Regions from separate parts of the Metabacillus indicus genome, predicted to be linked through region 3. Evidence: a T-box and tRNA genes for the amino acid it is inferred to sense, from the RefSeq annotation. Region 3 holds a T-box; the other regions hold tRNA genes.
What was found. A T-box is a leader RNA that pairs with one kind of tRNA and senses whether it is charged. The one in region 3 lies ahead of ACK1LH_RS15260 (valine--tRNA ligase), so its partner is inferred to be a tRNA-Val.
Positions count from the first base shown of each region.

Region 1: it encodes a tRNA-Val, which carries the amino acid that the T-box ahead of ACK1LH_RS15260 (valine--tRNA ligase) is inferred to sense. The anticodon was not compared.
Region 2: it encodes a tRNA-Val, which carries the amino acid that the T-box ahead of ACK1LH_RS15260 (valine--tRNA ligase) is inferred to sense. The anticodon was not compared.

Region 1 is NZ_CP176757.1:228,510-235,841, forward strand. It holds gene rsbW (anti-sigma B factor RsbW) at 1-366, shown strand, start outside; gene sigB (RNA polymerase sigma factor SigB) at 332-1,120, shown strand; gene ACK1LH_RS01325 (PP2C family serine/threonine-protein phosphatase) at 1,120-1,719, shown strand; gene ACK1LH_RS01330 (Tex family protein) at 1,864-4,026, shown strand; gene cmpA (cortex morphogenetic protein CmpA) at 4,040-4,153, opposite strand; gene ACK1LH_RS01340 (SprT family protein) at 4,258-4,704, shown strand; tRNA gene ACK1LH_RS01345 (tRNA-Asn) at 4,852-4,926, shown strand; tRNA gene ACK1LH_RS01350 (tRNA-Ser) at 4,933-5,023, shown strand; tRNA gene ACK1LH_RS01355 (tRNA-Glu) at 5,042-5,113, shown strand; tRNA gene ACK1LH_RS01360 (tRNA-Val) at 5,134-5,209, shown strand; tRNA gene ACK1LH_RS01365 (tRNA-Asp) at 5,213-5,288, shown strand; tRNA gene ACK1LH_RS01370 (tRNA-Gln) at 5,296-5,370, shown strand; tRNA gene ACK1LH_RS01375 (tRNA-Lys) at 5,398-5,473, shown strand; tRNA gene ACK1LH_RS01380 (tRNA-Leu) at 5,484-5,567, shown strand; tRNA gene ACK1LH_RS01385 (tRNA-Leu) at 5,583-5,668, shown strand; tRNA gene ACK1LH_RS01390 (tRNA-Arg) at 5,756-5,832, shown strand; tRNA gene ACK1LH_RS01395 (tRNA-Pro) at 5,838-5,914, shown strand; tRNA gene ACK1LH_RS01400 (tRNA-Gly) at 5,937-6,010, shown strand; rRNA gene ACK1LH_RS01405 (16S ribosomal RNA) at 6,106-7,332, shown strand, end outside.
Region 2 is NZ_CP176757.1:609,218-616,549, reverse strand. It holds gene ACK1LH_RS03265 (hypothetical protein) at 1-157, shown strand, start outside; gene ACK1LH_RS03260 (hypothetical protein) at 221-640, shown strand; tRNA gene ACK1LH_RS03255 (tRNA-Leu) at 974-1,054, opposite strand; tRNA gene ACK1LH_RS03250 (tRNA-Leu) at 1,089-1,174, opposite strand; tRNA gene ACK1LH_RS03245 (tRNA-Cys) at 1,196-1,269, opposite strand; tRNA gene ACK1LH_RS03240 (tRNA-Gly) at 1,279-1,353, opposite strand; tRNA gene ACK1LH_RS03235 (tRNA-Gln) at 1,412-1,486, opposite strand; tRNA gene ACK1LH_RS03230 (tRNA-His) at 1,520-1,592, opposite strand; tRNA gene ACK1LH_RS03225 (tRNA-Trp) at 1,620-1,693, opposite strand; tRNA gene ACK1LH_RS03220 (tRNA-Tyr) at 1,711-1,795, opposite strand; tRNA gene ACK1LH_RS03215 (tRNA-Thr) at 1,805-1,880, opposite strand; tRNA gene ACK1LH_RS03210 (tRNA-Phe) at 1,894-1,969, opposite strand; tRNA gene ACK1LH_RS03205 (tRNA-Asp) at 1,980-2,055, opposite strand; tRNA gene ACK1LH_RS03200 (tRNA-Met) at 2,059-2,135, opposite strand; tRNA gene ACK1LH_RS03195 (tRNA-Val) at 2,218-2,293, opposite strand; tRNA gene ACK1LH_RS03190 (tRNA-Glu) at 2,309-2,383, opposite strand; tRNA gene ACK1LH_RS03185 (tRNA-Ser) at 2,393-2,482, opposite strand; tRNA gene ACK1LH_RS03180 (tRNA-Asn) at 2,487-2,561, opposite strand; rRNA gene rrf (5S ribosomal RNA) at 2,578-2,693, opposite strand; rRNA gene ACK1LH_RS03170 (23S ribosomal RNA) at 2,823-5,753, opposite strand; rRNA gene ACK1LH_RS03165 (16S ribosomal RNA) at 5,957-7,332, opposite strand, start outside.
Region 3 is NZ_CP176757.1:2,963,289-2,970,620, reverse strand. It holds gene hemL (glutamate-1-semialdehyde 2,1-aminomutase) at 1-332, shown strand, start outside; gene ACK1LH_RS15285 (SoxR reducing system RseC family protein) at 372-539, opposite strand; gene ACK1LH_RS15280 (CsbD family protein) at 623-811, opposite strand; gene spoVID (stage VI sporulation protein D) at 970-1,977, shown strand; gene ysxE (spore coat protein YsxE) at 2,071-3,108, shown strand; gene ACK1LH_RS15265 (hypothetical protein) at 3,314-3,505, opposite strand; T-box leader at 3,667-3,896, shown strand; gene ACK1LH_RS15260 (valine--tRNA ligase) at 3,972-6,614, shown strand; gene ACK1LH_RS15255 (bifunctional folylpolyglutamate synthase/dihydrofolate synthase) at 6,686-7,332, shown strand, end outside.

The sequences.
Region 1 (7,332 bases), 1.4 Mb from region 3:
ATTGAAGATCTGAAAATAGCTGTCAGCGAAGCATGCACGAATGCCGTGCAGCATGCGTACGAAAGCGCGGAAGGCGGAGAGGTAAACTTAGGGTTTGGCCTTTATGACGACCGCCTTGAAGTGATGGTTTCAGACAGCGGCCAGAGCTTTAACTTTGAACAAAAGAAAAATGAGCTGGGGCCATATTCTGCCGCAAACCCTGTAGACCAGCTTCCTGAGGGAGGGTTGGGGCTCTACTTGATGGAAACGCTCATGGATGAAGTTCGTGTGCAAATCGATTCCGGCGTTACCGTCTTCATGACAAAGTATTTAAACGGGGAGCGAGTAGAACATGACACAACCATCCAAAACTACGAAGCGAACTAAAGAAGAAATAAACGAACTGATTTTTGATTTTCAGCACAATCAAAATGAAGATGCCCAGCTTTTTCTAGTTGAGTACTACAGCGGACTTGTTGAAACGCTCGCCAAGAAATATTCAAGAGGCAAAAGCTTTCATGAAGACCTTAAACAGGTCGGCATGATCGGCCTGCTCGGTGCCATCCGCCGCTATGATCCTGAATTCGGCAAAACGTTTGAAGCCTTTGCCATTCCGACAATCATCGGTGAAATAAAGAGATTTCTCCGCGACAAAACATGGAGCGTCCATGTTCCGCGAAGAATTAAAGAGCTTGGCCCGAAGATTAAGATGGCCGTTGATGAACTGACGAATTCTCTTCAGCGTTCACCTCAGGTCCATGAAATCGCTGATTATCTGGAGGTTTCAGAGGAGGAAGTGCTCGAAACGATGGAGATGGGAAAAAGCTATCAGGCTCTTTCTGTTGATCATTCCATCGAAGCGGACTCCGACGGCAGCACAGTGACCATATTAGATATTGTCGGTTCAAAAGAAGAAGGATATGAGCAGGTTAACCAGAAGCTCATGCTTGAAAGTGTTCTCCACGTTTTGTCTGACCGTGAAAAAGAGATTATCCACCACACATATATTCTGAATAAAAGCCAGAAGGAAGCGGGAGAGATCCTCGGCATTTCTCAAATGCACGTCTCAAGGCTTCAGAGAAGAGCTATTACAAAGCTCAAAGAAGCACTTTCTGCTGATATGTCACTGGGGATGCAGTAATGTATCAAACGGAACAAAACAGCCATGTCTACGCATACGCCTACCAGATTCAAAAGGAAGGGAAAACTCTATGCGGGGACAGTTTTTTAATAAAAGCAACTGAGGAATATTTCATTTGCGCCGTCGCCGATGGTCTCGGGAGCGGCGAGCGTGCGTATGAATCCTCATCTGCCATTAAGGAAGTCATTGAGGAATATCATGCAGAGGATGTTGAACTGCTGATTGCCAAATCAAATGAGGTGCTGAAAAACAAGCGCGGAGCAACCGTCGCTATTTTCAAGGCGTACTTTGGACAGAATACGTTCACATTCAGTTCGGTAGGGAATATCCGGTTCGTCCTTTATTCTCCTTCAGGGAAGTATATCTATCCTCTGCCTGTTCTTGGCTATATGTCAGGCAAGCCTCAGAAGTTCAGCGTTCATACGTACTCTTATGAGCCAGGAGCAAAATTCATTTTGCATTCAGACGGACTCAACATTCCGGCAGTAAAATCTCTTTTGAAGGACCATCAGACAATTGAAGATATCTCAAATCATCTGGAGCCTTACACGAAATCGCGTCAGGATGATTTAACCTACGTAGTCGGTCAGCTGTTTTAGCTGGCGGGCTTTTTTGTTTGGCTGAAAAAGTGATTGAAAACGGATCAGGAACACGATTTTTCCTATAAAGAGCCATTCGTCATTTTTGAAATAGCCCGGCTTTTGGTAAACTGTTTCTAAGTCGATGTAAGGGGAGGCAACAGAATGGCAGACAAAACAGAACGCATCATGCAGACAATCAGCAAAGAGCTGTCTATTACATATAAGCAAATACAGAACGTGATTGAATTGCTCGAAGGCGGAAATACCGTTCCTTTCATAGCGAGGTACCGGAAAGAACAGACAGGTGCCCTTGATGAAGTGCAGATCCGCGACATCTCAGAAAAATGGCAGTACATCCAAAATCTTGAGGCCAGAAAAGAAGAGGTTATCCGCCTGATTGAGGAACAGGGCAAACTCACTCCTGAACTGAAAAAAGAAATTAGTGAAGCCCTCAAACTGCAGAAAGTGGAGGATCTCTACCGGCCTTACAAACAAAAACGCAGAACGAAGGCGACAGTCGCGAAGGAAAAAGGTCTTGAACCTCTTGCAGCCTGGATGAAAGAACAGCCTTCGAATGGCACGCTTGAAGAAAAAGCGGCCGCGTTTATAAATGAAGAAAAAGAAGTGCTGACAGCCCAGGATGCCATTGACGGAGCGAAAGACATTCTTGCCGAATGGATTTCAGACGAGCCGTCCCATCGCCAGTGGATCCGCGATCTTACGTTCAGAAAAGGAAAAATCGCGGCATCAGCCAAGGATGAAGAGAAAGACGAAAAGAACGTGTATGAAATGTATTACACGTACGAGGAGCCTATCCTGAAAATTGTGCCCCACCGTGTTCTTGCTCTGAACCGCGGGGAAAAGGAAGGGGTTTTGAGAGTAACGGTTGAAGCGCCGGCGGAAGAAATTCTGATGCAGCTTCAAAAACGGGAACTTAAAAACCCGCGCACAGCTGTAAAAGATACGTATATAGAAGCGATAGAAGATGCTTATAAGAGATTGATTGAGCCTTCCATCGAGAGGGAGATCCGGAAAGAACTGTCTGAAAAGGCAGATGACCGGGCCATCCATATTTTCTCTGAAAATTTGAGGAATCTTCTGCTTCAGCCGCCTCTTAAGGGGAGAATCGTCCTTGGAGTCGATCCTGCCTACCGGACAGGCTGCAAGCTTGCTGCAGTAGATGAAACAGGGAAGGTCCTTGAAATCGGGGTGATCTATCCCCACCCGCCTGTAAATAAATCAAGAGAAGCAAAACAAAAGCTTTCGGATATCATCAAACGATTTAAAGTTGAATTAATTGCCATTGGAAACGGAACGGCATCAAGGGAAACCGAACAATTCGTGGCAGACTTGATTGAAGAACTGAAGGCAGACCTCTCGTACATTATTGTAAACGAAGCGGGTGCAAGTGTTTACTCTGCATCTGATCTGGCACGGGAAGAGTTTCCTGACTTTCAGGTTGAAGAACGGAGTGCCGTCTCCATAGCGAGAAGGCTTCAGGATCCGCTCGCCGAACTGGTTAAAATCGACCCTAAGTCGGTTGGAGTCGGGCAGTATCAGCATGACGTTGCACAAAAAAAATTGAATGAATCTCTGACATTTGTTGTTGAAACCGTGGTAAACCAAGTTGGAGTTAACGTGAACACAGCTTCATCTTCTTTGCTTCAGTACGTGGCGGGTCTAAGCAAGTCCGTGGCGCAGAACATTGTCAAACAGCGTGATGAAATCGGGAAGTTTGATGACCGGAAGCAATTGAAAAAGATCCCTCGTCTTGGAGCTAAAACATATGAGCAGTGCATAGGGTTCTTGAGAATTTCCGGGGGCAAACATCCTCTTGATTCTACCGGAATCCATCCTGAAAGCTACAAAGAAACAGAAGAGCTGCTCCGTATGCTTGGCTTGAGCCTGAAAGACCTTGGGTCAGACAAGCTTAGAGAAGGGATAAGCAGTCTCAACCTAAAGGAAGCTGCAGAGAAAATCGGCATGGGAGAACTGACCTTAAAAGATATTTGCGATTCTCTTGTGCGCCCGGGGCGCGATCCGCGGGATGAAGTGGCTAAACCGCTGCTTAAAAAAGGCGTTCTGAAACTGGAAGACCTTGAAACAGGCATGGAGCTTCAGGGAACGGTCCGAAACGTAGTAGACTTCGGAGCGTTCGTTGATATAGGAGTGAAACAGGATGGGCTTGTCCATATCTCCAAGCTGAAAAATTCTTACGTTAAGCATCCGCTTGATGTTGTCTCAGTCGGAGATGTTGTAACTGTATGGGTAGACTCAGTCGACAGGCAAAAAGGCCGGGTTGCACTCACGATGGTTGGAAACTGATGAAAAACACTGCTTACGAGCAGTGTTTTTTTCTATAAAAATACCAGCACTGGTTCAGCATTTTGATTTGATAACGGTCCTTTTCATAAAACGCACGCTGCATTTGGTTTTTTAACCATGATGGCATTGCTCGTTCCTCCTTATTGTTTATAATGGAGTATGTGTATGACTTACTTTATGCGGGCTCGGGATGTCCTGTTCGGAGAAACAAACTATGCGGGGTGCTTTGGAATGAATGAACGCAAACTTCAGGAACTGACAGAATCGCTTTCTGCAGAATACTTCAGAAAACCATTCAAACATAAAGCGGTTTTCAACAGCAGGCTGCGGACGACGGGAGGAAGGTATCTGCTAAAAAGCCACAATATCGAAGTGAACCCAAAATATCTTTCTCAGGGACTCGATGAAGTGATCGGGATTATCAAGCATGAGCTGTGCCATTACCACCTTCATATAGAAGGGAGAGGGTATAAGCACCGTGATCCTGAATTCAGGGCGCTGCTTTCACAAGTAGGTGCACCAAGGTTCTGCACGCCGATCGAGCCTCCTGCAAGAACAAGGAAAATCGTTCAGTATCAATGTACAGAGTGCCGGTTTATCTACAATCGCCGCAGGAAGATGGATACATCAAAATACGTGTGCGGCAAATGCGGAGGGAAAATCAAACTTGTTTCATAGAATTTTATAAAAAGGGTTGACGCTCTGCGTGGAGCTGTGTTAAATTATAAAAGCCGTCGTAAGAGACGCAAAACAAGACTAAAAAGAAGGCTTGACAGTTTGTCCAAACCTTCATATAATTAAGAAAGTCTGTCAGCAATATCTTATTCCGCAGTAGCTCAGTGGTAGAGCTATCGGCTGTTAACCGATCGGTCGTAGGTTCGAGTCCTACCTGCGGAGCCATAATATGGGGAAGTACTCAAGTGGCTGAAGAGGCGCCCCTGCTAAGGGTGTAGGTCGCGTAAGCGGCGCGAGGGTTCAAATCCCTCCTTCTCCGCCATTATTTTTTATTGTCTCTGGCCCGTTGGTCAAGCGGTTAAGACACCGCCCTTTCACGGCGGTAACACGGGTTCGAATCCCGTACGGGTCATCATTTTCACAAATGAATACGGAGGATTAGCTCAGCTGGGAGAGCATCTGCCTTACAAGCAGAGGGTCGGCGGTTCGAGCCCGTCATCCTCCACCATCTGGTCCCGTGGTGTAGCGGTTAACATGCCTGCCTGTCACGCAGGAGATCGCCGGTTCGATCCCGGTCGGGACCGCCATTTTTATTGGGCTATAGCCAAGCGGTAAGGCAACGGACTTTGACTCCGTCATGCGCTGGTTCGAATCCAGCTAGCCCAGCCATTTTCATTTTGAAAAATGAATATATTTGTGCCATTAGCTCAGTCGGTAGAGCATCTGACTTTTAATCAGAGGGTCGAAGGTTCGAGTCCTTCATGGCACACCATCTAATGTATGCGGGTGTGGCGGAATTGGCAGACGCGCTAGACTTAGGATCTAGTGTCTTTGACGTGGGGGTTCGAGTCCCTTCACCCGCACCATACATTATTCTTTTCGCGGTCGTGGCGGAATGGCAGACGCGCTAGGTTGAGGGCCTAGTGGGGGTAACCCCGTGGAAGTTCGACTCTTCTCGGCCGCACCAAAAGAGCTTTAAAAAAACTTAAAAAAGTTGTTGACATAAACATCACATCTTGGTATTATATTTAAGTCGCTTCACAAATTATCATGTGCGCCCGTAGCTCAATTGGATAGAGCGTTTGACTACGGATCAAAAGGTTATGGGTTCGACTCCTGTCGGGCGCGCCATATTACGGGAAGTAGCTCAGCTTGGTAGAGCACTTGGTTTGGGACCAAGGGGTCGCAGGTTCGAATCCTGTCTTCCCGACCAGGTAATTTTCATAACTTTATATGCGGGTGTAGTTTAATGGTAAAACTCTAGCCTTCCAAGCTAATGTCGTGGGTTCGATTCCCATCACCCGCTCCAATCTTTAAAAAATGATCTTTGAAAACTAAACAAAACCAAAAGCGTACCAAACGTTTTAAATTTTTAAGTCAGCAACATTTATGAGTCACAAATTTTCTTCGGAGAGTTTGATCCTGGCTCAGGACGAACGCTGGCGGCGTGCCTAATACATGCAAGTCGAGCGGACCTCTTCGGAGGTCAGCGGCGGACGGGTGAGTAACACGTGGGCAACCTGCCTGTAAGACTGGGATAACTCCGGGAAACCGGAGCTAATACCGGATACTATGTCAAACCGCATGGTTTGACATTCAAAGACGGTTTCGGCTGTCACTTACAGATGGGCCCGCGGCGCATTAGCTAGTTGGTGAGGTAATGGCTCACCAAGGCGACGATGCGTAGCCGACCTGAGAGGGTGATCGGCCACACTGGGACTGAGACACGGCCCAGACTCCTACGGGAGGCAGCAGTAGGGAATCTTCCGCAATGGACGAAAGTCTGACGGAGCAACGCCGCGTGAGTGATGAAGGTTTTCGGATCGTAAAACTCTGTTGTCAGGGAAGAACAAGTGCCGGAGTAACTGCCGGCACCTTGACGGTACCTGACCAGAAAGCCACGGCTAACTACGTGCCAGCAGCCGCGGTAATACGTAGGTGGCAAGCGTTGTCCGGAATTATTGGGCGTAAAGCGCGCGCAGGCGGTTTCTTAAGTCTGATGTGAAAGCCCCCGGCTCAACCGGGGAGGGTCATTGGAAACTGGGAAACTTGAGTGCAGAAGAGGAGAGTGGAATTCCACGTGTAGCGGTGAAATGCGTAGAGATGTGGAGGAACACCAGTGGCGAAGGCGACTCTCTGGTCTGTAACTGACGCTGAGGCGCGAAAGCGTGGGGAGCGAACAGGATTAGATACCCTGGTAGTCCACGCCGTAAACGATGAGTGCTAAGTGTTAGAGGGTTTCCGCCCTTTAGTGCTGCAGCTAACGCATTAAGCACTCCGCCTGGGGAGTACGGTCGCAAGACTGAAACTCAAAGGAATTGACGGGGGCCCGCACAAGCGGTGGAGCATGTGGTTTAATTCGAAGCAACGCGAAGAACCTTACCAGGTCTTGACATCCTTTGCCACTTCTAGAGATAGAAGGTTCCCCTTCGGGGGACAAAGTGACAGGTGGTGCATGGTTGTCGTCAGCTCGTGTCGTGAGATGTTGGGTTAAGTCCCGCAACGAGCGCAACCCTTGATCTTAGTTGCCAGCATTCAGTTGGGCACTCTAAGGTGACTGCCGGTGACAAACCGGAGGAAGGTGGGGATGACGTCAAATCATCATGCCCCTTATGACCTGGGCTACACACG
Region 2 (7,332 bases), 1.8 Mb from region 3:
AGACATAAAGTATAAGCTGGATATAGGACATCTTTGTGAAATATCTCAAAATGACCTTCAAGAATGGGAAAAGGCTTATAATCCGAATGGTGATTCACATGCCTTAGATGTTTTGTATGAAAAACATGATTTAATTGATATTCAAGTCAAGATTTAATTGAGTATTTTCTAAAGAAAAGTACTGAATCATTAACTTGTTTATCAGTAGGAGGAATGTTGTATGGAAAGCAAAATACGTTATCTTGAAATGATCCAAAATGTAATAACGCGTATGGCATCTAATTCATTTTTATTAAAAGGTTGGACGGTTACCCTAGTAGTTGGATTACTTGCTTTCGCTAATATTGATGAAATGAATACGAAGTATATTATTTTAGCATTGGTACCTGTATTCTTCTTTTGGTTATTGGATGGATTTTTTATTCATCAAGAGTGGTTATTTAGGAAGCTGTATGAACATGCTGTTACTCTAAAAGAAACGGAAATAAATTTTTCGATGAGCACAAAACCTTTTGAAGGGAAAACAGGTAATTGGTTTAAAGCTATCATTTCAAAGACACTTTTAATATTCTACCTACCTGTTTTAATTGTAGTTGTCTTTGCTTTACTATCATTTCCAAATATTTCAATAAAACTATAGGGTTTTGGGTATGAAAATAGGAGTAAACAGCTCTATTCTATTACCATAATATATAATCTTCTTCAAATAGCTTTAGTGAAGGAGCTAAAGGACCACTAAGGTCCTTTTTTATTTTAAATTTCTCAAATAACAATCTTTGAAGAAAAATTCGTAAGCTTAATCATCCGTAATTTTCTTTTTAATAATTCGTGCTTCTTCATCTGAAAGTTTTTCTCTTCTACCCACACCAACCTCTTACGCACACGATATTATATTATTTATGTCGCGAAAATAAACGCAAAAAAAAGACTTCAACATAACCGTTGAAGTCTTGATTTCTATAGCTATTTTAGATACCGGTGGTCGGGGTCGAACCGACACTCCAGAGGAACACGATTTTGAGTCGTGCGCGTCTGCCAATTCCGCCACACCGGCAAATTGATCATTTTTTGAACTGGATACTGGTTGATGCCGAGGACCGGAATCGAACCGGTACGGTAGTCACCTACCGCAGGATTTTAAGTCCTGTGCGTCTGCCAGTTCCGCCACCCCGGCTAAGGGTGAGTTCATAAAAATTGGAGGCGACACCCGGATTTGAACCGGGGATAAAGGTTTTGCAGACCTCTGCCTTACCACTTGGCTATGCCGCCTTAAGATTCTGGAGCGGAAGACGGGATTCGAACCCGCGACCCCCACCTTGGCAAGGTGGTGTTCTACCACTGAACTACTTCCGCATTCGCCGTAATTGTATCTTATGCAGCTGGTGCACAAAGATGACTGTTAAAGTGAAAATGGCTGGGCTAGCTGGATTCGAACCAGCGCATGACGGAGTCAAAGTCCGTTGCCTTACCGCTTGGCTATAGCCCAAAACAAAAATAAAAACCCTATTAAGTAAAAAGGGGCGACTGATGGGAATCGAACCCACGAATGCCAGAGCCACAATCTGGTGCGTTAACCACTTCGCCACAGCCGCCATTATACTATATAAGATTAATTAAATTGGCAGGGGTAGTAGGACTCGAACCCACACCGGAGGTTTTGGAGACCTCTGTTCTACCTTTAAACTATACCCCTGTATTCTTTTTTAAAAATGGTGGAGGGGGACGGATTCGAACCGCCGAACCCTGAGGGAGCGGATTTACAGTCCGCCGCGTTTAGCCACTTCGCTACCCCTCCACATTTCAGTGGTGCCGGCAAGAGGACTTGAACCCCCAACCTACTGATTACAAGTCAGTTGCTCTACCAATTGAGCTACACCGGCATATAAGTGTAAATGGTGGCTTGGGACGGAATCGAACCGCCGACACAAGGATTTTCAGTCCTTTGCTCTACCGACTGAGCTACCAAGCCTTTATAAAAATGGCGGTCCCGACCGGGATCGAACCGGCGATCTCCTGCGTGACAGGCAGGCATGTTAACCGCTACACCACGGGACCATTTGGTTGCGGGGACAGGATTTGAACCTGCGACCTTCGGGTTATGAGCCCGACGAGCTACCAGACTGCTCCACCCCGCGATAATAATAAGGTAATTCTTTTTCGTCCCGATAAGTTGGTGTTAAACCTGCTTGACCGTTACGCTGCTGCTTTAAATTTTCATGGTGGAGGATGACGGGCTCGAACCGCCGACCCTCTGCTTGTAAGGCAGATGCTCTCCCAGCTGAGCTAATCCTCCGCAGTGAAAATATGTTGGTGACCCGTACGGGATTCGAACCCGTGTTACCGCCGTGAAAGGGCGGTGTCTTAACCGCTTGACCAACGGGCCATAAAGTTGTGGCGGAGAGCAAGGGATTCGAACCCTTGAGACGGGTTACCGCCTACACGATTTCCAATCGTGCTCCTTCGGCCACTCGGACAGCTCTCCAAAATGGCTCCGCAGGTAGGACTCGAACCTACGACCGATCGGTTAACAGCCGATAGCTCTACCACTGAGCTACTGCGGAATAATAATTTTCACCAGCCTGGCAACGTCCTACTCTCACAGGGGGAAACCCCCAACTACCATCGGCGCTAAAGAGCTTAACTTCCGTGTTCGGCATGGGAACGGGTGTGACCTCTTTGCCATCATCACCAGACATAGTGACAAAAATTATTATACTATGAAATCCGAAGATTTCAAGCTTTTTTTTTGAAAGAAGTTATTCTTTCAAAACTGAATAACGTTTGATAACAAGATTCACATGCAACTTACACTTAGTTAGACTGTGGTTAAGTCCTCGAACGATTAGTATCTGTCAGCTCCACACGTCACCGCGCTTCCACCTCAGACCTATCAACCTGATCATCTTTCAGGGTTCTTACTCACAAATGTGATGGGAAATCTCATCTTGAGGGGGGCTTCATGCTTAGATGCTTTCAGCACTTATCCCTTCCGCACATAGCTACCCAGCGATGCCTTTGGCAAGACAACTGGTACACCAGCGGTGCGTCCATCCCGGTCCTCTCGTACTAAGGACAGCTCCTCTCAAATTTCCTGCGCCCACGACGGATAGGGACCGAACTGTCTCACGACGTTCTGAACCCAGCTCGCGTACCGCTTTAATGGGCGAACAGCCCAACCCTTGGGACCGACTACAGCCCCAGGATGCGATGAGCCGACATCGAGGTGCCAAACCTCCCCGTCGATGTGGACTCTTGGGGGAGATAAGCCTGTTATCCCCGGGGTAGCTTTTATCCGTTGAGCGATGGCCCTTCCATGCGGAACCACCGGATCACTAAGCCCGACTTTCGTCCCTGCTCGACTTGTAGGTCTCGCAGTCAAGCTCCCTTGTGCCTTTACACTCTGCGAATGATTTCCAACCATTCTGAGGGAACCTTTGGGCGCCTCCGTTACATTTTAGGAGGCGACCGCCCCAGTCAAACTGCCCGCCTGACACTGTCTCCCAGCCCGGTAAGGGCTGCGGGTTAGAATTTCAATACAGCAAGGGTAGTATCCCACCAATGCCTCCACCGAAGCTTGCGCTCCGGCTTCCAAGGCTCCTACCTATCCTGTACAAGCTGTACCAAAATTCAATATCAGGCTGCAGTAAAGCTCCACGGGGTCTTTCCGTCCTGTCGCGGGTAACCTGCATCTTCACAGGTACTATAATTTCACCGAGTCTCTCGTTGAGACAGTGCCCAGATCGTTACGCCTTTCGTGCGGGTCGGAACTTACCCGACAAGGAATTTCGCTACCTTAGGACCGTTATAGTTACGGCCGCCGTTTACTGGGGCTTCGGTTCAAAGCTTCGCTTGCGCTAACCTCTCCCCTTAACCTTCCAGCACCGGGCAGGCGTCAGCCCCTATACTTCGCCTTGCGGCTTCGCAGAGACCTGTGTTTTTGCTAAACAGTCGCCTGGGCCTATTCACTGCGGCTTTTCAGGGCTATTCACCCTAAAAAGCACCCCTTCTCCCGAAGTTACGGGGTCATTTTGCCGAGTTCCTTAACGAGAGTTCTCTCGCTCACCTTAGGATTCTCTCCTCGCCTACCTGTGTCGGTTTGCGGTACGGGCACCTCTCACCTCGCTAGAGGCTTTTCTTGGCAGTGTGGAATCAGGAACTTCGGTACTAAATTTCCCTCGCCATCACAGCTCAGCCTTATATGGGAAGCGGATTTGCCTACTTCCCGGCCTAACTGCTTGGACGCGCATATCCAACAGCGCGCTTGCCCTATCCTCCTGCGTCCCCCCATTGCTCAAATGGTGAGGAGGTGGTACAGGAATATCAACCTGTTGTCCATCGCCTACGCCTTTCGGCCTCGGCTTAGGTCCCGACTAACCCTGAGCGGACGAGCCTTCCTCAGGAAACCTTAGGCATTCGGTGGAGGGGATTCTCACCCCTCTTTCGCTACTCATACCGGCATTCTCACTTCTAAGCGCTCCACCAGTCCTTCCGGTCTGGCTTCGACGCCCTTAGAACGCTCTCCTACCACTGTTCGTAAGAACAGTCCGCAGCTTCGGTGATACGTTTAGCCCCGGTACATTTTCGGCGCAGAGTCACTCGACCAGTGAGCTATTACGCACTCTTTAAATGGTGGCTGCTTCTAAGCCAACATCCTGGTTGTCTAAGCAACTCCACATCCTTTTCCACTTAACGTATACTTTGGGACCTTAGCTGGCGGTCTGGGCTGTTTCCCTCTTGACTACGGATCTTATCACTCGCAGTCTGACTCCCGAGGAGCAAGTCTTTGGCATTCGGAGTTTGACTGAATTCGGTAACCCGATGAGGGCCCCTAGTCCAATCAGTGCTCTACCTCCAAGACTCTCATACTCGAGGCTAGCCCTAAAGCTATTTCGGAGAGAACCAGCTATCTCCAAGTTCGATTGGAATTTCTCCGCTACCCACACCTCATCCCCGCACTTTTCAACGTGCGTGGGTTCGGGCCTCCATTCAGTGTTACCTGAACTTCACCCTGGACATGGGTAGATCACCTGGTTTCGGGTCTACGACCACGTACTAATTCGCCCTATTCAGACTCGCTTTCGCTGCGGCTCCGTCTCATCAACTTAACCTTGCACGGGATCGTAACTCGCCGGTTCATTCTACAAAAGGCACGCCATCACCCGTTAACGGGCTCTGACTACTTGTAAGCACACGGTTTCAGGATCTTTTCACTCCCCTTCCGGGGTGCTTTTCACCTTTCCCTCACGGTACTGGTTCACTATCGGTCACTAGGTAGTATTTAGCCTTGGGAGATGGTCCTCCCGGATTCCGACGGGATTTCACGTGTCCCGCCGTACTCAGGATCCACTCTGGAGGGAACGAAGTTTCGACTACAGGGTTTTTACCTTCTATGACAGGCCTTTCCAGGCCGCTTCATCTACCCCGTTCCTTTGTAACTCCGTATAGAGTGTCCTACAACCCCAAGAGGCAAGCCTCTTGGTTTGGGCTGATTCCGTTTCGCTCGCCGCTACTTGGGAAATCGCATTTGCTTTCTCTTCCTCCGGGTACTTAGATGTTTCAGTTCCCCGGGTCTGCCTTCAGTACCCTATGTATTCAGGTAAAGATACTGTTCCATTACGAACAGTGGGTTTCCCCATTCGGAAATCTCTGGATCAAAGCTTACTTACAGCTCCCCAAAGCATATCGGTGTTAGTCCCGTCCTTCATCGGCTCCTAGTGCCAAGGCATCCACCGTGCGCCCTTCATAACTTAACCAAAATTGGTCAATCGTTTGTTTAGACTGTAAAGTCTAAGAAAATCACTATGGTAAGCGTAAATCTCAGTGAATTACTTGTTATCAATTACGTTATCCAGTTTTCAAAGAACAACCGGCAGATCAGAAATGATCGCCTTCTTTCATATAGAGAGAATGATCTCTCAAAACTAAACAAAAACCAAAAGCGACCTCATATCCTTAGAAAGGAGGTGATCCAGCCGCACCTTCCGATACGGCTACCTTGTTACGACTTCACCCCAATCATCTACCCCACCTTAGGCGGCTGGCTCCTTGCGGTTACCCCACCGACTTCGGGTGTTGCAAACTCTCGTGGTGTGACGGGCGGTGTGTACAAGGCCCGGGAACGTATTCACCGCGGCATGCTGATCCGCGATTACTAGCGATTCCAGCTTCATGCAGGCGAGTTGCAGCCTGCAATCCGAACTGAGAATGGTTTTATGGGATTGGCTAAACCTCGCGGTCTCGCAGCCCTTTGTACCATCCATTGTAGCACGTGTGTAGCCCAGGTCATAAGGGGCATGATGATTTGACGTCATCCCCACCTTCCTCCGGTTTGTCACCGGCAGTCACCTTAGAGTGCCCAACTGAATGCTGGCAACTAAGATCAAGGGTTGCGCTCGTTGCGGGACTTAACCCAACATCTCACGACACGAGCTGACGACAACCATGCACCACCTGTCACTTTGTCCCCCGAAGGGGAACCTTCTATCTCTAGAAGTGGCAAAGGATGTCAAGACCTGGTAAGGTTCTTCGCGTTGCTTCGAATTAAACCACATGCTCCACCGCTTGTGCGGGCCCCCGTCAATTCCTTTGAGTTTCAGTCTTGCGACCGTACTCCCCAGGCGGAGTGCTTAATGCGTTAGCTGCAGCACTAAAGGGCGGAAACCCTCTAACACTTAGCACTCATCGTTTACGGCGTGGACTACCAGGGTATCTAATCCTGTTCGCTCCCCACGCTTTCGCGCCTCAGCGTCAGTTACAGACCAGAGAGTCGCCTTCGCCACTGGTGTTCCTCCACATCTCTACGCATTTCACCGCTACACGTGGAATTCCACTCTCCTCTTCTGCACTCAAGTTTCCCAGTTTCCAATGACCCTCCCCGGTTGAGCCGGGGGCTTTCACATCAGACTTAAGAAACCGCCTGCGCGCGCTTTACGCCCAATAATTCCGGACAACGCTTGCCACCTACGTATTACCGCGGCTGCTGGCACGTAGTTAGCCGTGGCTTTCTGGTCAGGTACCGTCAAGGCGCCGGCAGTTACTCCGGCACTTGTTCTTCCCTGACAACAGAGTTTTACGATCCGAAAACCTTCATCACTCACGCGGCGTTGCTCCGTCAGACTTTCGTCCATTGCGGAAGATTCCCTACTGCTGCCTCCCGTAGGAGTCTGGGCCGTGTCTCAGTCCCAGTGTGGCCGATCACCCTCTCAGGTCGGCTACGCATCGTCGCCTTGGTGAGCCATTACCTCACCAACTAGCTAATGCGCCGCGGGCCCATCTGTAAGTGACAGCCGAAACCGTCTTTGAATGTCAAACCATGCGGTTTGACATAGTATC
Region 3 (7,332 bases):
CTCCGGAAACCTACAAAGAGTTCGGCAGAAAAGCGGACATCCTTGAAGAAGGATTAACAGCGGCTGCTGAAAAACACGGCATTCCGATTACAGTGAATCGTGCGGGATCGATGATTGGCTTTTTCTTCACAGACGAGAACGTCATCAATTTCGAAAAAGCGAAAACATCCAATCTCGAGTACTTCTCAAAGTTCTATCGCGAAATGGCAAACGAAGGTGTGTTCCTTCCGCCGTCACAGTTTGAAGGTCTTTTCCTTTCCACTGCCCACAGTGATGAAGATCTTGAAAAAACGATTGCAGCGGCAGATAAAGCATTTGCTGCCCTTAAATAAAGTGAAGACCCCCTGCGCGTCAATGTGCAGGGGGTTTTATTATTTGGGCGTATATCCTGATTTCCGGCTCAGCCATTTGCTGGCAAGGATAATGGTCAGTCCGATAATGGCGACGGCAATCATAAGCAAATCAGATACAATCGTGATCCATAACGGAATCTGAAGCAGAAAAATTGCGCCGATGATAACAAAGAATAGGGGTCTCATACGAATCTCCTGAATGTTTTTCTTTTAGTATAGCAAATGGGGCGGAAAAAAGAGAACCTGCAGACGGCAGGTTCTCTATGTACTCAGTATTTAGCTGAACCTTCTTTGGCTTTTCCGGCGCCTTCCTGAAGGTTCCCTTTCAGTTTGTCTTTCTTTCCTTCACGCTGAAGCTCAGGATTGTTTGCTGCATTGCCCACCTGATCTTTCACTTCGCCTTTAGCCTGGTTTACCTTGCCTTTTACTTTGTCGCTCATGCCGTGATCTTTTGACATCATCAAACACTCCTTTCTTCTTGTATCCTTCATGTTCCCTGCATTTCCTGAGCTTAAACCAGGCATTTGATCAAAAAAATCATAAACCTTCACCGTGCGGCATATTCCTTTAATGTCACAGGTATTTTCGTAAGGACACCTGAAAGGAGGAGTTCAAGTTGTCACAGGATCAACAATCATCATTGCGGTTCTCTGTTGAGGAATCCGTTTGGTTTCAAAAGGGACAGGAAGTGGGTGAGCTGTTATCCATCTCATTAGATCCAGACATCACCATCCAGGAGTTTGACCAGTACATCTCGATTCGGGGTGCGCTTAAGCTTACGGGTGAGTACAAAATAGATGAGGATTATAGCGAAGAGGAATTTGAATATGCCAATCTCCGGTTTATCAGCAGTGTAGAAACAAGAGAAGACGGCATATCGCAGCTTGTTCACGGTTTTCCTGTAGATATCACGATTCCGAGAAACCGCATTGGAAACTTGGAAGAAGTGTATGTAACGATTGAGTCTTTTGATTATGATCTGTCAGAAAGCAGAAACCTTAGGCTCGTAGCTGACCTTGAAATCAGTGGTATTGCAAGCGGGGATGCGGCTGTAGAGGCGGAAGAAGAACAGGAGCAGGAGCAGGAATATGTGTTTGAGCAGGAGCAGGAACCAGAGCTCCAGCCGCTGTTCCGCTCACCTCAGGCACTGTATGAAGAGGAAACGCAAGTAGAAGAATATGATGCTTTTGCGCATGCAGGCAGCCAAAATCATGACGATCTGTATGAACCGTTTCATGTAGAAGTGAAAAAAGAGGCTGCAGAGGAAGAAGCCGCTGCACCGGACATTTCTTATTTTGCAAGCAGGCCGCAGTATGAGGAACCGTATAAGGCGCCTCAAAAGCAAAGTCCGAAAGCAAGAAAAGAAGAACAGGCAAGAAAGCAGGAGGAACCAAAGCAGACGGAAAACTCCCTCTACTTGACGAAGCTTTTTGAACGGGATGAAGAAGAGGAGTTTACAAAGCTTAAGATTTGCCTTGTCCAGCAGGGTGACACTATTGACAGCATTTGCGACCGCTACGGGATTACGGTCCAGCAGCTGCACAGAGTCAATCAGCTGAATTCAAGCGCAGATGTGCACGAAGGCCAGACACTTTACATTCCTGTTTACGCAAATACTCATTAAGAAAAGAAAGCAGCTTGGGGAGGAGAGTTCCTCAGCTGTTTTTTTTGTAAGTCTCTTTAAATGAGACCCGGCTAAAAGGAAGTGGGACAAAAAATGATGAGAGAAAATATGGATAAACTTGCGGAGGTTTTAAAAGAGTATGAGCTGAAAGCGGAATATGCGGAGTCTGTTACAGATAAACTGACGAAGGTCTATGCCAGTTCAGGTGCCTCCTACGCCTTGAAAAAGATGTCATCGAACCGGAATGGCCAATTCATTGAAACGCTTCACGGTGCTCATCAAAAAGGCTATTCAGGGTATGTACCCATCTTCAGAAACAGGCACCGGCAGTTTTTCACCTCTGACGGAGAAAACTGGTACTACATTATGCCCTGGCTCACCAACGAAACAGAAGAAGAGCGGGATGAGCGGCATAAAAATATGTTCAGGGAACTTGCAGCGCTTCACCAGAGAACGGCTGCTGAGGAAAAGCTGAATCAGAATGCCCTGAAAATTCACTACGATACCCTTGCCAAGCAATGGGACGACAACAAAGCCCAGTATGAAAAATACGTGGAGGAATGCGAGAAGAAGTGGTATCTCTCGCCGTTTGAACTGCAGGCCGTCACGTATTACTTTGAAACCGCCCGTGCGACAGAATTTGCCCGCAAAAAACTTGATGAGTGGTATGAGATGATGAAGGAAAAAGAGGATGTGCGGCAAGTCATGATCCACGGCAGAGCATCCATTCATCACTACTTGTATGATGAACAGGGAACAGGGTATTTCACCAATTTTGAACATGCCAGGTATTCATCGCCTATTGATGATGCGCTTCTCTTTTATCACAGGACGTTCCATACGTACCCGTTTGCAGACGATAACTGTGCCGACTGGTTTTACACCTATCAGCAGACGTTTCCATACAGAGAAGAGGAAATGCAGCTGTTCATCTGTTATCTTGCCTATCCGGATTTTGTCTACAAACAAGTGAAAAAGCACATGAACCTGAATGACAGAAGCGCGTCGCAGCTTCAGAAAAATCAGGACCTGATCAAATCTTACTGGACCTTTAAAAACATCGAGTACTTCGTCATGAAGGTGACGCAAATCGAAGAAAACAAAAAACTGGCCGCAGATCAGTCGACATAAACAAAACCCAATCGGTGATTGGGTTTTTTACATGTGAATGTAGCCTCAGTATAACAATGTTTACCTGTCTGAATAATATTTCGTGGTGTCTAGCTCCATCGCCCAGCCCTTCCGTCAGAACAAAATCCCCGAAAAAGTCAAAACCGGACTTTTCCGGTGATTTCTTTTCTGCCTGTCAGGGCTAAACGGGCGATTCCGCATTTCGTTATATCCATTCCATGTATAAAGCGACACCAAGCAAAATCAGCAGCGCCAGCAGGACAAGGTCGACAGGTGACGGGAAAATCAGGGTCCGGACGGTCTGGAAGATGGTAATCGGCACGATGAACTGTCCGGCAATGAGTTTAAACTGCTTTACATAAGGCGACAGGTTATAATCGTTTATTTTTCTGCGCATCCTAAAACTCTCCTCACTGAATCCTTCTTGTATAAAGAATATGTGCATTTACCCAGTTTTGTGCCTTTTCGGGAATAAAGGCTGTGAAAAATGGAGAAGATGATTGACGTGAAATGACTGGATTGTATACAATACAACATATATCATGTTTTCATAATCGAACACATACCGTGATAGGGAAGAGTAAAGCGGAAAGCTGTTTTCAGAGAGAGAAATCGCCTGCTGAGAGATTTCTTAAACAAGCTTGCTTGAAGGTCGCCCTGGAGTAATTCTCTTGAACCATGAAGTAGAGAGAATCGGCATGAACGCCGTTATCCCATTTGAGAGCACAGGTTCTTTTTTGCCTGTGAAAAAAGGTGGCACCGCGAAATCAACTCCTTTCGTCCTTTTACCGGACGAGGGGAGTTTTTTATTTTCCGAAAAGTGCGGAAATGAACTGATTTGAAGATTTTAAGGAGGAAGAAACATGGAGAACAAGGAGCAGACACTCTCTACAAAATATGATCCGCAGGCAATTGAGCGCGATCGCTACGACTACTGGCTGAAGGGAAAGTTTTTTGAAGCTTCAAACGACCAGGAAAAGCAGCCGTACACGGTTGTCATCCCTCCGCCGAACGTAACAGGAAAGCTACACCTTGGCCATGCCTGGGACACGACGCTTCAGGATATCGTGACGCGCATGAAACGCATGCAGGGCTATGACGTTCTCTGGCTGCCTGGAATGGACCATGCCGGAATTGCCACTCAGGCAAAAGTTGAAGGAAAGCTGCGCGAGGAAGGCAAGTCCCGCTATGACCTTGGCCGCGAAAAGTTTGTTGAGGAAACATGGAAATGGAAAGAAGAATACGCATCTCATATCCGTGCGCAGTGGTCTAAGCTTGGTCTTGGCCTTGATTATTCAAGAGAGCGGTTTACGCTTGATGAAGGACTTTCAAAAGCGGTAAATGAAGTATTTGTCTCTCTTTATAAAAAAGGACTCATCTACCGCGGCGAATATATAATCAACTGGGATCCACAGACAAAAACAGCTCTTTCTGATATAGAAGTTATCTATAAAGATGTTCAGGGTGCTTTTTATCACATGCGCTACCCGCTGTCAGACGGTTCCGGTGCCATTGAAGTTGCGACTACACGCCCTGAAACGATGCTTGGCGATACAGCGGTTGCTGTTCACCCAGAAGATGAGCGCTACAAGCATTTGATCGGCAAAACCGTTGTTCTCCCGATTGTAGGACGCGAAATTCCGATTGTCGGAGATGACTATGTTGATATGGAATTCGGTTCCGGAGCGGTTAAGATTACTCCTGCGCATGACCCGAATGACTTTGAAATCGGAAACCGCCACAGCCTTGAGCGTGTTCTTGTGATGAATGAGGACGGAACGATGAATGCAAAAGCAGGAATCTACAGCGGACTTGACCGTTTTGAGTGCAGAAAGCAGATCGTGAAGGATCTTCAGGAAATGGATGTTCTGTTCAAAATTGAAGAGCACATGCATTCAGTCGGGCACAGCGAGCGGAGCGGAGCGGTTGTTGAGCCGTACCTTTCTACGCAGTGGTTCGTTAAGATGCAGCCTCTTGCAGATGCAGCGATTGAGCTTCAGGACAAAGAGGACAAAGTCAACTTTGTTCCAAACCGTTTTGAAAACACGTACATGCGCTGGATGGAAAATATCCGCGACTGGTGTATTTCAAGACAGCTTTGGTGGGGACACCGCATACCTGCCTGGTATCATAAAGAAACAGGCGAGGTGCATGTTGATCACGCACCGCCTGCAGACCTTGAAAACTGGGAACAGGATACAGACGTGCTTGATACGTGGTTCAGCTCGGCACTGTGGCCGTTTTCTACAATGGGCTGGCCGGATGAGGATTCAGTTGACTATCAGCGCTACTATCCGACAGATGTGCTTGTAACAGGCTATGACATCATTTTCTTCTGGGTTTCCCGCATGATTTTCCAGGGTCTTGAATTTACCGGCAAGCGTCCATTCAAAGACGTGCTGATTCACGGACTTGTCCGCGATGAGCAGGGACGCAAAATGAGTAAATCACTTGGAAACGGCGTAGACCCGATGGATGTAATCGATAAGTACGGAGCGGATTCTCTTCGTTACTTCCTTTCAACAGGAAGCTCGCCTGGCCAGGATCTGCGTTTCAGCTACGAAAAAGTAGAAGCAACATGGAACTTTGCCAATAAGATCTGGAACGCTTCACGCTTTGCGCTGATGAACATGGACGGCCTGAAATATGATGAAATCGATTTGACCGGTGAAAAATCAGTGGCTGACAAGTGGATTCTGACACGCCTGAATGAAACAATCGAGCACGTGACAAAGCTTGCCGATAAATACGAATTTGGTGAAATCGGCCGTCATCTGTACAACTTTATCTGGGATGATTTCTGTGACTGGTACATTGAAATGGCGAAGCTTCCGCTTTATGGCGACGACGAAGCGGCGAAAAAGACAACCCGTTCAATTCTTGCATATGTACTAGATAACACGATGAGACTTCTTCATCCGTTCATGCCGTTTATTACCGAGGAAATTTGGCAGAACCTCCCTCACGAAGGGGAATCCATTACAATCGCCAAATGGCCGGTTGCTGATCCTTCACTTACGGATGAAGCTGCGGCGGCAGATATGAAGCTTCTAGTTGAAGTGATCCGGTCGGTTCGAAATGTAAGAGCAGAAGTGAACACGCCGATGAGCAAGCAAATTCCGATGATGATTAAAGCAAAATCAGCGGACATCCAAAATCAGCTCCAGCAGAACCGCGCCTACATCGAGCGTTTCTGCAACACGTCCAGCCTTTCAATCGGCACGGATGCTGAAACTGGCGACAAAGCGATGACATCTGTTGTAACAGGGGCGGAACTAATCTTCCCTCTTGAAGGCTTGATTAACCTCGATGAAGAAATTGCACGCCTTGAGAAAGAGCTTGATAAATTAAATAAAGAAGTTGAACGTGTTCAGAAAAAGCTGAGCAATGAAGGCTTCGTTAAAAAAGCGCCTGAGAAGGTAATAGAAGAAGAACGTGCGAAAGAGAAAGATTATACAGAAAAAAGAGAAGCCGTTCTTTCAAGAATCGGAGAGCTGAAAGGCTGAATGACAAAGACTCGGGTGTGATTGATGATCATGCCCGAGTTTTCATGTACATAAAAGAAGGGGCAGATGATATGTTTCAAACGTACGAAGAAGCTGTCGGGTGGATACATTCCCGCCTCAGATTCGGCATCAAACCCGGCCTGAAGCGTATGGAATGGCTGATGAACAGACTCGGTAATCCCCATAAAAAAGTGAAAACCGTCCATGTGGCAGGCACAAACGGAAAAGGATCGACCATTGCCTACATGAGAAACGTGCTTACAGAAGCAGGTTATAAAACCGGCACCTTTACATCCCCGTTCCTTGAAACCTTCAACGAGCGGATCAGCATGAACGGAATTCCTATTCCGGATGCGGAGATGCTGTTTTTGGCAAATACGATAAAACCGCTGTCAGACGAGCTTGAGCAAACAGAGCTTGGAGGGCCGACCGAGTTTGAAATCATCACAGCCATGGCTTTCTATTATTTCGGAAACCATGAAAAAACAGATGTGCTGCTGCTTGAAACAGGGCTAGGAGGCACATTAGATTCAACGAATATTTCAGAGCCGGTTCTGACCATGATTACTAGCATCGGCTATGATCACATGCATATCCTCGGGAACACCATAGAGGAAATTGCCGGTGAAAAAGCGGGCATCATCAAGCATGGTGTACCAATGCTTACGGCAGTAACGGATGAGCGCGCTCTGAACGTTATAAAAAGAAGAGCGGCAGA